Regions from separate parts of the Microtetraspora malaysiensis genome, predicted to be linked through region 1. Evidence: riboswitches for the same ligand, from Rfam matches in the RefSeq annotation. Region 1 holds a riboswitch; the other holds the start of a gene.
The links. Region 1 has a riboswitch for thiamine pyrophosphate ahead of thiD (bifunctional hydroxymethylpyrimidine kinase/phosphomethylpyrimidine kinase). Riboswitches for the same ligand answer to the same signal wherever they lie in the genome.
Positions count from the first base shown of each region.

Region 1 (4,984 bases):
AGCGCCGCGACCACCACAACCATCAGCGCGGCGACCGCCTTCAGCGCGCGGCGTAACCCTCGCCGCCGTGGGGCCGCCCCGGGCTGTTGCATGGGGTTCTCATCCTTGGTGAACATGAGGCCTCGTCCTCCGTCTGTGAACTATGCATAAAGACGGCACGCCCGTGGGCCGTGTGACGGCCGGGCCGCGTGAGGTCGATCACAGGCGCGCGACTCCCCGGCGGTCGCGCACGCCGCATCACTCAGCGATCAGCCCCCATCCGGCATCGTCCGCTCTCCACCGGGCCCGTAATCGTCACCGAATCAACGCGGCGTATAGTTTGAATTAATGAAATATGGCCCGCCGAACCACTCCCCGCCAAAACGGCCGGGACGCCGAAACCAAAGGGGACGCCAGCGAAAACAGCACACGCACATCGTTCAGAAAAGGTCGTAGAAACAATGAGGAGATACAAGGTCAGAACTTTGATAACGCTGCTACGCCCGGAGGAAGGAGGACTGAAACACGAATTACTCAGCCCCACGCACTCGCTGGTGGTCCACGTACGCCGCCGCGAAGGGACCAAGATCCGTAGCCACCTGTTCGAAACGGCGATCACGACCGACGACGACGAACCGCTGGTCCCCGGTGACAAGGACCGCCTGGTCACCATCCTCGTGACGGACGACCAGGCGAGCGAATATCTCCAGCCTGGTCAGCACTTCGACCTCTGGCCCGAGCATGATGTGGGAGCCGCGTTCGGGAAGAACGTCGGGACCGGCATCGTCTCCCAGCGCGTGTTCGTCTGATCCGTGAAGTCTCGTATCCGCGGATCGGGCCCGACGTGCCGAACGCGGCCGAAGAAGGGGTGGACAGCGTGAGCAGGGGGCACCGGGTGGTCCCCCACACCGCCGGCATCGCGCTGGAGGCGTGGGCGGACGGCCGCGAGGAATGCCTGGCCGAAGCGGCACGGGCACTGGTGGAGACCTTCGCCGACGTCGGCGACGCGGTCCCGGACCACTGCGACACCATCGCCCTGGCCGAGGAGACCGACGAAGAGCTGCTCATCACGCTGCTGGACGAGGTCGTCCGCGAGGTCGAGAGGTCCGGCCGGGTGGCGGTGGACGTGTCGATCGACGAACGAACCGGCGCCACCGAGGGGCAGGTCGAGATGCGATTGGCGACCGTCCCGCTGGAGACGGTCGGCCGCGCCGGCGAGTCACCCGCGCCGATCAGCCGCGAGGGACTGCGGTTCGGCCGCGAGTCCGGGATGTGGCACGCCCACGTCGTGATCGGCCTCTGACCGGGGGAGCCATTGTCAGAAGGGCACTCGGGCGCGGAGACGGCGCAGCATCCGGGCATCTTCGAACCCCACCTCGCGCGCAGCGGTCTCCACCGTCGTGCCACGGCTGACCAGGTGCTCCGCACGTTCCAGTCGCAGCGCCTGCTGGTAGCGCAGCGGGGTGAGCCCGCCGGTGGCGCGGGCGAACAGCCGGGTCAGGGTGCGTTCGCTCACGCCGGCGGAGGTGGCCAGGTGGGCGAGCGGCAGCGGCTCGGCGAACCGCGCGTCGATGAGGTCCTGTACGCGGTGGACGGTGTCGTCCAGGTGGGAGCGGTGCCGCAGCATGGCGCTGGCCTGCGGCTCGTGGCCGTTGCGGCGGGCGTAGACGACCATGGCCCTCGCCACCTGGGCGGCGAGTGCCGGGCCGTGCCTGACGGCCAGCAGGTGCAGCGTCAGGTCGATGCCGCTCGCGATGCCCGCCGAGGTCACCACCCCGTCGTCGGCGGTGAACAGCACGTCCCGCACCACGATCGCCCGGGGATGCCGGGCCGCCAACTCGTCCTGGAGTTCGTGGTGCGTGGTGCAGCGGCGCCCGTTCAGCAGCCCCGCTTGGCCCAGCGCCTCCGCCCCGGCGCAGACGCTCGCGACGGTGCCGCCGGCGGCGTGGTGCGCGCGCACCCGCTCCAGCGCGGCCGGGCTCAGCTCCGGCCCGCCACGCAGTGTGGGCGCCCGCCAGCCCGGCACCACGACCAGATCGTCGGGGCCCAGCTCCGGCCACTCGATGTCCGCGATCAGGGGCAGGCCCTGCGCGGTGCGCACCTGCTCCTGCTCGGCGACGTAACTGAGCTGGTAGGGCTGCCCGAAGTCCGCCGCCGTACTGAAGACCTGGGCCGGCCCGGCCAGATCGAGCAGGTGGACACCGGGCAGCAGGACGAAGACGACACGGCTCACGCCTCGGATGCTCCCAGCTCCGCCTCCAGTTCGGCTACCGTGGCGATCCGGGCGAAGCGGTCGCGGAGGACCGCCTCCGTACGCTCGATGATCGCGTCGGCGCCCAGCTCACCGATCGGGTTCGTCGTGGTGGCGTCGGTGACGAAGACCATCCGGTAGCCGAGGTCACTGCCCACCCGGGTGGTGGTCTCCACACACTGCTCCGTGCGGATCCCGCAGACCAGCAGCTCGCGTACGCCCGCCCCGGTCAGCAGCTGTTGCAGGTTGGTGGTGGTGAAGGCGTTGTGGGACGTCTTGCGCAGCACCGGCTCGCCGGGCTGCGGCTGCTCCAGCTCGTCGAGCAGGCGCACGTGTCCGAGGGCCGGGTCGAACACGTCACCGCTGCCGGGTTCGGCGTGCAGCACCCAGACCACCAGGTCGCCGTTGGCGCGGGCGAGGCGGACCAGCCGGTTGACCGGATCCGCGATCTTCGGGTTGGCGATCTGCTCCCAGAGGGGGCGGGCACGGAAGGACTCCTGGACATCGATCACGATCAGCGCTCGGCTCATGTCCCCTATTCTGACCAGCGCCGATGCCGGTACGGCAGGCCCGATCTGGCCTCGTACCGGAACGATCCGGTCACCGGCGCCCCTCGGCCCATCGCCCCGGCACCGGCTGGCTTCCCAGGTGGGAGGCCAGTCGCCCGGGATCACCAGACGGCGTGGAAGTGGTGGACCGGGCCGCGGCCGTGGCCGACGCCCAGGGTGTCGGCGGCGCGCAGCGCGCCGGTCAGGTACTCCTTGGCCTCGCGAACGGCGGCGAGCCAGTCCGCATGACGCGGCCGCAGCGCCGCGATCGCCGCGGACAGGGTGCAGCCGGTGCCGTGGGTGTTGCGGGTCGCGACGCGCGGCGCGGAGAGCTCGATCGCGCCGTCCCCTTCGCTGAAGACGTCCACGCAGACGTCGCCGTCGAGGTGGCCGCCCTTGAGCAGCACCCGCCGCGCCCCCAGCGCGTGCAGCCGCTTGACCTGCTCGCGCATCTCCTCGACGCCGACTGCCTGGGGCTCGTCCAGCAGGTCCGCGGCCTCGGGCAGGTTCGGCGTGATCAGGTCGACACGGGGCAGGAGCTCCTCGCGCAGCGCGGCCACCGCGTCCTGCGCCAGCAGCCGGTCGCCGCTCTTGGCCACCATCACCGGGTCGAGCACCACATACGGGGGCGAGAACCGGTCCAGCGCCGCGGCCACCGCCCGGACGACCGCGGCCTCCTCCAGCATGCCGATCTTCACCGCGTCCGCCGGGACGTCGGTCAGCAGCGTGTCCAACTGGGACTCGACGAACGCGGCGGGCACCTCGAGGATCTCGCGTACACCGGTGGTCGTCTGCGCGACCAGGCCGGTGATCACCGCCATGCCGTAGCCGCCGAGCGCGGAGAAGGCCTTCAGGTCGGCCTGGATGCCCGCGCCGCCGCTGGGGTCGGTGCCGGCGATCGACAACACCTTGGGGATGGCAGTCAACGATGACGTCCCTTCGCTAGTGCGAACTAGATCAGGTTCGACGGGTGTGATCTCAGCCCGGCTCCCGGGCACCCCGCGTCACGAGCAACCGTAACAGAGCACCGAACGAGGTCGATCTACGACCTCGTCGTCGCCCAGGCCGGACCTGCTCCCGTCGAGCAGACCGGGGAACACAGCGGCCCGCACGTGATCGACGGAAACGTTCGGACCGGACTTCTCGGCCCGCAACGCCGACCAACGACCGCCACCGGCAAAACGCCCTCAAGGCACCCACGATAAAAGCCCGGCGATATTTACCTGGAATAGCAGTTCCCGTTCCCGGTGACTATTGGCGACTGCTTTTCTCCGTCAAATTCGAGAGGCGCTTGACAGCGCGACGGTGCCGCGACGATCATGGACGCCGCTTGCCGGCACTTCATTCAACGCGATACGGCCTGGCCGCGGAACACCAATGCGGCTCGAACCGTGCACCTCGTGGTGTCCCCACCGGCGGACCGTGCTCGACCAGGCCGACCACATCGTCGTCATGGCGCGGGGACGGGTCGAGGCGCAGGGCAGCCTCGCCGAAGTCCTGGAGACCAGCCCCGAGATGCGCATGTTGTGGAGCGGCACGACCGAAGAACGCCAGGGCGACGCGGCGCCATGACCGGGGAGGCGCGCTCCGGCCCAACCCGGCCCGGACGTCCAGGTGAACGGTGCGGTGTCAGTACGCGTGGTCGGCCGTGACGTCGGCCGACAGACGCAGTGCCTGTTCGGCGGTGGCGCCGCGCAGGGAGAGCAGGGTCAGAGTCAGCGCGTCCACGACGGCGAGGTGGGCCAGGCGGCTGGCGACGGTTTCCAGCCCGAAGACGAGGTCCTGCCCGCCGGCGACAAGTGTGACGGTGCTGGTCTCGCTCAGCGGAGAGTGGGCGTAGCTGGTGAGCGCGATGACGCTCGCGCCTCCCTGGCGGGCGCGGCGGGCGGCGTCCACCGTGCTGCGGGTCGCGCCGGTGTGGCTGATGGCCAGGCAGGAGGCGGACGCCGGGAGCTGGCCGGCGGCCAACTGGGCCGTGATCGGGTCAAGCGGGGCGTCCGCGACGGAGCCGAGGGCCCGCAGGCGGTAGGCGGCGTCCGCGGCCACGGCGCCGGACAGCCCGGCTCCGACGACGAGGACGCGGGTCGCCGCGTGCAGGCGCTCCACGGCACGCTGATCTTCCGGGAGCGATTGGGCGTCCTGCGGGTCACCGCCGCCGTCACCGTCCTGACCGGCATCGCCGTACTGGAGCTGGCCCACTGGTGAT
Region 1 is NZ_CP191998.1:3,767,386-3,772,369, reverse strand. Features, by position in the region: gene ACQP1V_RS17855 (alpha/beta fold hydrolase) at 1-116, opposite strand, end outside; gene ACQP1V_RS17850 (hypothetical protein) at 441-788, shown strand; gene ACQP1V_RS17845 (archease) at 857-1,282, shown strand; gene ACQP1V_RS17840 (GlxA family transcriptional regulator) at 1,298-2,212, opposite strand; gene ACQP1V_RS17835 (cysteine hydrolase family protein) at 2,209-2,760, opposite strand; gene thiD (bifunctional hydroxymethylpyrimidine kinase/phosphomethylpyrimidine kinase) at 2,901-3,704, opposite strand; TPP riboswitch at 3,696-3,790, opposite strand; gene ACQP1V_RS17825 (hypothetical protein) at 4,156-4,350, shown strand; gene ACQP1V_RS17820 (SIS domain-containing protein) at 4,408-4,884, opposite strand.

Region 2 (4,984 bases), 3.6 Mb from region 1:
GAGTGGGAACATGAATGTGCTCGATCTGGCACGGGCGCAGTTCGCGGTGACTGGGGTCCTGCACTTCCTGTTCGTCGTGCTCACTCTGGGCCTGGCCCCCCTTGTTGCGATCATCCAGACGCGGCATGTCATCACCGGAAAGCCGGTCTTTGAGCGGATGGCCCGCTTCTGGGGCCAGATCTATGTGATCAACTACGCGCTGGGCGTCTTCACCGGCCTGGTGATGGAGTTCCAGTTCGGGCTGAGCTGGAGCGGGCTCTCCCGGTACGCGGGAGACGTCTTCGGCGCGCCGCTCGCGGTCGAGACGATGGGAGCCTTCTTCCTGGAGTCCACCTTCCTCGGCCTGTGGATCTTCGGCTGGGGCCGGCTGCCCCGATGGCTCCACCTGGCCTGCATCTGGCTGGTCACCCTGACGGCGTACGCGTCCGCGTTCTGGGTCTTGGTCGCGAACTCGTTCCTGCAGAACCCGGCGGGGGCCGAGGTGCGCGGCGACCACCTCGTGCTGACCGACTTCGGCGCGCTGCTCACCAACCCCACGCTCGTGTTCGCGCTGCCCCACGTGCTCGGCGCGGGGCTGTTCACCGGCAGCTCCGTCATCATCGGGGCCAGCGCGTACCAGCTCTTCCGCCGCACCCGCGAGAGGGAGTTCTTCGTCCGCTCGCTGCGCGTCGGCGTGGTGGGGGCGCTCGTCGGCACCCTGGTCGCGGTGGGCTTCGGTTTCGCCCAGTTCGGCCCGGTCGGGCGGGTCCAGCCGGGCAAGTTCGACGGGAACGTGGTCGTCGGAACGTCGCTGGGCTTCATGATCCTCATCGGCGAGCTGGCCGTGTTCGGTGTGCTGTTCGTCCTGACCCCGCTGCTCTTCCGCGACTGGTTGGCCCGCTGGCGGTGGATCCACCCGCTGCTCATGCTCATGACCCCGATGCCGTTCATCGCGGCGATCCTCGGCTGGCTGGTCCGCGAGATCGGCCGCCAGCCGTGGATCGTGTACGGCCGGCTGACCGTGAAGGACGCCATGTCCCCCGGGCTCACCCCCGGCATGATCACCGCGTCCTTCGTCGCCTTCACCGCCGTGCTCGGCCTGCTCGCCGTGATCGACTACGCGCTCATCGCCCGCACGGTACGGCGCGGCCCGGCCGCGGCGACCCTCGGTGACCCCGGGCGGCCCGACCCCGCCGCGTCCGCCCCCGCGCTGACCCTCTAGCCCCCGCCCCCCAGGCCGCCTTTCTAGGAGAGCACGATGGACATCCTCTGGCTCGGCGTGTTCGCGCTGCTGCTGATCGGCTATTTCGCCCTGGAGGGCTTCGACATCGGGATCGGGATGCTGCTGCCCGTGCTGGGCCGTACCAGGGAGGAACGGGACCGGCTGGTGGCGGGCATGGCGCCGTTCGTCCTGGCCGGTGAGGTGTGGCTGGTCGCGGTGGCGGGCGTGCTGTTCGGCGCGTTCCCCCACCTGGAGGGCGAGACGCTGTTCGCCCTGTATCCCCTGGTCGTCGGGCTGCTCGTGTCCTGGGTGATCCGCGACGCCGGGCTGTGGTTCCGGCGCAGGCTCGACGGCCGGGCCTGGCGGGCGTTCTGGGACGGCGCCCTCTGCGTCGGCTCGTACGGGCTGGCCCTCACCTGGGGGCTGGCCCTGGCCGCCCTCGTCCAGGGCGGTCCGGTGCTCACCCCACTCGGGGTGGGCTACGCGGCGGTGGTCGTCGGGGTGTTCGCGATCCATGGGCGCAGGTTCGCCGCGTGGCGGGCGGGCGGGCCGGGCCGTACCGGCCGGGCGCTGCTCGGCTCCGCGGCCCTGGCGGCGGTGCCGGTGGCGGTGCCGCTGGTCGTCGCCGCCCCGTGGCTGCTCGACCATGTGGCCCCGTCGGGCACGCTGGGCGTGCTCACACTGGTGCTCCTGCCCTGCGTGCCGGTCATGGTCGCGGCCCAGGTATGGGTGTGGCGCGCCTTTGGCCGCCGCGCCCGGACAGGCGTCGGCGCCCGGGTCCCGTCGTTCTTCTGACCGCGTGCGGGCTCGTGCCGTCCTGGCGAGCCCGCACGTCGCGCCCGGATTCTGCCGGGAGCTCCCGGATGGCGGAGCGTGCCCTTCAACGCGGCACAGCTGGAAAAATGGACGGTATGACGTTCCCTGAGATCGACGTGAAATCCCTGCCGGACGGGGCGTACCTGCTCGACGTTCGCGAGCCGGACGAATGGCGGGCCGGGCACGCGCCGAACGCGTGCCACATCCCCCTTGGTGAGTTGCAGGGCCGGGTCGGCGAGCTGCCGGACGGTCCGATCTATGTGATCTGCCGGCTTGGTGGTCGCTCCGCCCACGCGGCAGCCTGGCTCAACCACATCGGACGCGAGGCGATCAACGTGGACGGCGGCATGCAGTCATGGGCCACCGCCGGCCTCCCCATGGTGAACGACGACGGGGGAACGCCGTTCGTGGCCTGAGCTGCGTTTAATTGCCGCGCCTCCGGCTCGGCGGGCTCGGGGCGCCTTCAGGCGATGTCTTCCCTCGTCTCTGTGTCTATTTGCGCTCGCTCCGCTCGCGCGGCTCGGTGCGCCCTCAGGCGATGTCTTCCCTCGTCACTCGGAGTCGCTCGTCCCTCGCTCCCCGCTCGTTCCTCAGTCCAGACACCGCCGCGCCCCTCGCGGCGTCGCTCGTTCCTCAGTCCATTCGTTCCTCAGTCCGGACACCGCCGCGCCCCTCGCGTGATGGTTGGGCGCCGTGATGATGGATGGGGCTCGCGCGGGCATTGGACATTTCGCCCATCAATGTCATAATCCGGGACGACAACTCGATAGCGCGGGAGCTCGGGCGTAACCGGGCTGAGAGGGCGGCTCCTTGACGAGGCGCGCCGCCGACCGCATGAACCTGTCCGGATAATGCCGGCGTAGGGAGCGTGTGATGGCGCCTGCCGTCTTCGACGATGTGGAAGCCCCCCTCACCCTTGAGGAGGAGGCTCCGAAAACCCTCGGAGCGCTCGACCAGGGCGCCTTCTGGGCCAATCTCGGCGTCAGCCTTCTCGGCTTCTCGGGGGCGCTGTTCCTCCTCGACCCGCTGGGCGGCAAGCCGCTGACCTTCACCGGGGCCATCCTGGCGGCGGTCGTCGGCAGTCTGATCGGCACCGCCATGGTCGGGCTCGCCGCCATCCCCGGGGCGCGCACCGGGCAGCCCGCGATGGTGCTGCTCAGGGGGCTGTTCGGCGCGCGGCTGTCATACGCGCCGACCGTGCTCAACATCGTCCAGCTCCTCGGATGGGGGGCGTTCGAGCTCTGGGTGGTCGCCACCGGCGCCGAGGCGATCTTCGGCGACGCGGTGCCGTACGAGGTCTGGGTGGTCGCGGCCGGGGCGCTGACCATCGCGCTGACGATCCGTCCCCTCGGCGCGCTCCGGCTGCTCAGGCGGTACGTCACGGTCGGCGTGATCGTCTCGATGGTGTGGCTGTCGGTCGCGCTGTTCAGCCGCGCGCCGTCGCTGGACGCGGGGTCGTGGGACGCGTTCGCGCCCGCCGTCGACTACGTGATCGCGCTGTCGGTCTCGTGGGTGCCGGTCGCGGCCGACTACGCCCGGCACTCGCGGTCGAGCTCGGGCGCCTTCACGGGCATCGTCGGCGGCTACACCGTGGCCCAGGTGGCCTGCCTGGCGCTCGGCATCGCGGCCCTGGCCCTGGTCGGGAACGACGCCGACAAGGTCTGGGAGCCGTTCGTCGCGGCGCCGCTCGGCGCGCTCTTCTTCGGCATGCTGGTGCTGCGCGAGGTGGATCAGTCGTTCGCCAACGTCTACTCCACGTCCGTCTCGATCCAGAACTTCGCGCCCCGGGTGGACCGGCGGATCATCTCGGTGTCGATCGGCGTCCTGACCATCGCCATCGCCCTCTTCGCCGACGTGAACTCGTACGGCGCGTTCCTCAGCGTGATCGGCGCGGTGTTCGTCCCGATGTTCGCCGTACTCGCCGTGGACTACTTCCTGCTCGGCGGGGCGGCCCGGTGGAACATGGCCAAGGACGCGCCGCTGCGCTGGCTGACCCTGCCCCCATGGGTTCTCGGCTTCGCCGCGTACTGGATCGTCACGGTCACCCCGACCGTCGCGTGGTGGGACGGCGTGTGGGCGCGGGTCCGGGACGCGATCGGGTTCGGCCACCAGCCGTGGATGAATGCCGCGCTGGCCGCGTTCCTGGTGTCGGCCCTGACGATGCTCGCGACCGGCCTGCTCGCCCGCCTGGCCGCCGCCCGGTCCGTACGGCACGGCCGGTGAACGCCCGCCGGGGCTCCGGGCGCCACCCCGCCCGGAGCCCCGGCACGTTCGATCAGTCGCCGAACTCGTTCTGCACCCCGGGCGGGGTGAGGGCCGAGACGTAGTGATGCGGCAGGTGGTCGTCGATCGAGTGGACGGCGGGGAGCGACCGGGCCATCGGGACCGCGCGGGCCACGAACGCCGGCGCGGTGATCGCTACCCCCAGCAGGTGCGGCAACTGCCCGGCATGGTGCCCGGCGATGCGCCACACGCCGGCCCGGCCCGGCAGGTGCGACTCGGGACGGCCGAGCGCGCCCGCCATGACGTTGCGGAGGTGCGGGATCTCGTAGCGGTACTCCCGGCCGAAGTGCCGGAAAGGCCCCGAGGCCGCGGGCGGAAGGTGCGGAACGACGTCCCGGTCGTAGATGTAGCGGACGACGTTCTCGCGGAGGAAGTCGTCGCGGTCGCACGCCTCGGCGAACCGCCTGTCGCCGATCATGGGCTGACCGAACGTGTAGACGGCGCGCAGGTGGTCGCCGAGCGCCTCCCGGTACTTCCGCTCCCGCCGGATCATCACGCCCATGAGCGCGGCCATCGCCCCGCCGTGGCCGTGCCCGGTGATGTAGAGGGCCTCAAGCCGCCCGTCCACACGCCCGAGGTCGATCCCCGGGGAGCCGTTCGGCAGCGAGGCACGCACCGAGTGGCGGTCGGAGGCGTTCCGCAGGGCGTTCATGACCTCGTACCTGGTCGCTCGTACGTTGCGGT
Region 2 is NZ_CP191998.1:118,402-123,385, forward strand. Features, by position in the region: gene ACQP1V_RS00625 (cytochrome ubiquinol oxidase subunit I) at 11-1,201, shown strand; gene ACQP1V_RS00630 (cytochrome d ubiquinol oxidase subunit II) at 1,238-1,996, shown strand; gene ACQP1V_RS00635 (rhodanese-like domain-containing protein) at 2,104-2,433, shown strand; TPP riboswitch at 2,779-2,900, shown strand; gene ACQP1V_RS00640 (purine-cytosine permease family protein) at 2,891-4,240, shown strand; gene ACQP1V_RS00645 (lipase family protein) at 4,293-4,984, opposite strand, start outside.
Region 2: it holds a riboswitch for thiamine pyrophosphate, as region 1 does, so the genes downstream of both, ACQP1V_RS00640 (purine-cytosine permease family protein) here and thiD (bifunctional hydroxymethylpyrimidine kinase/phosphomethylpyrimidine kinase) in region 1, are expected to answer to the same signal.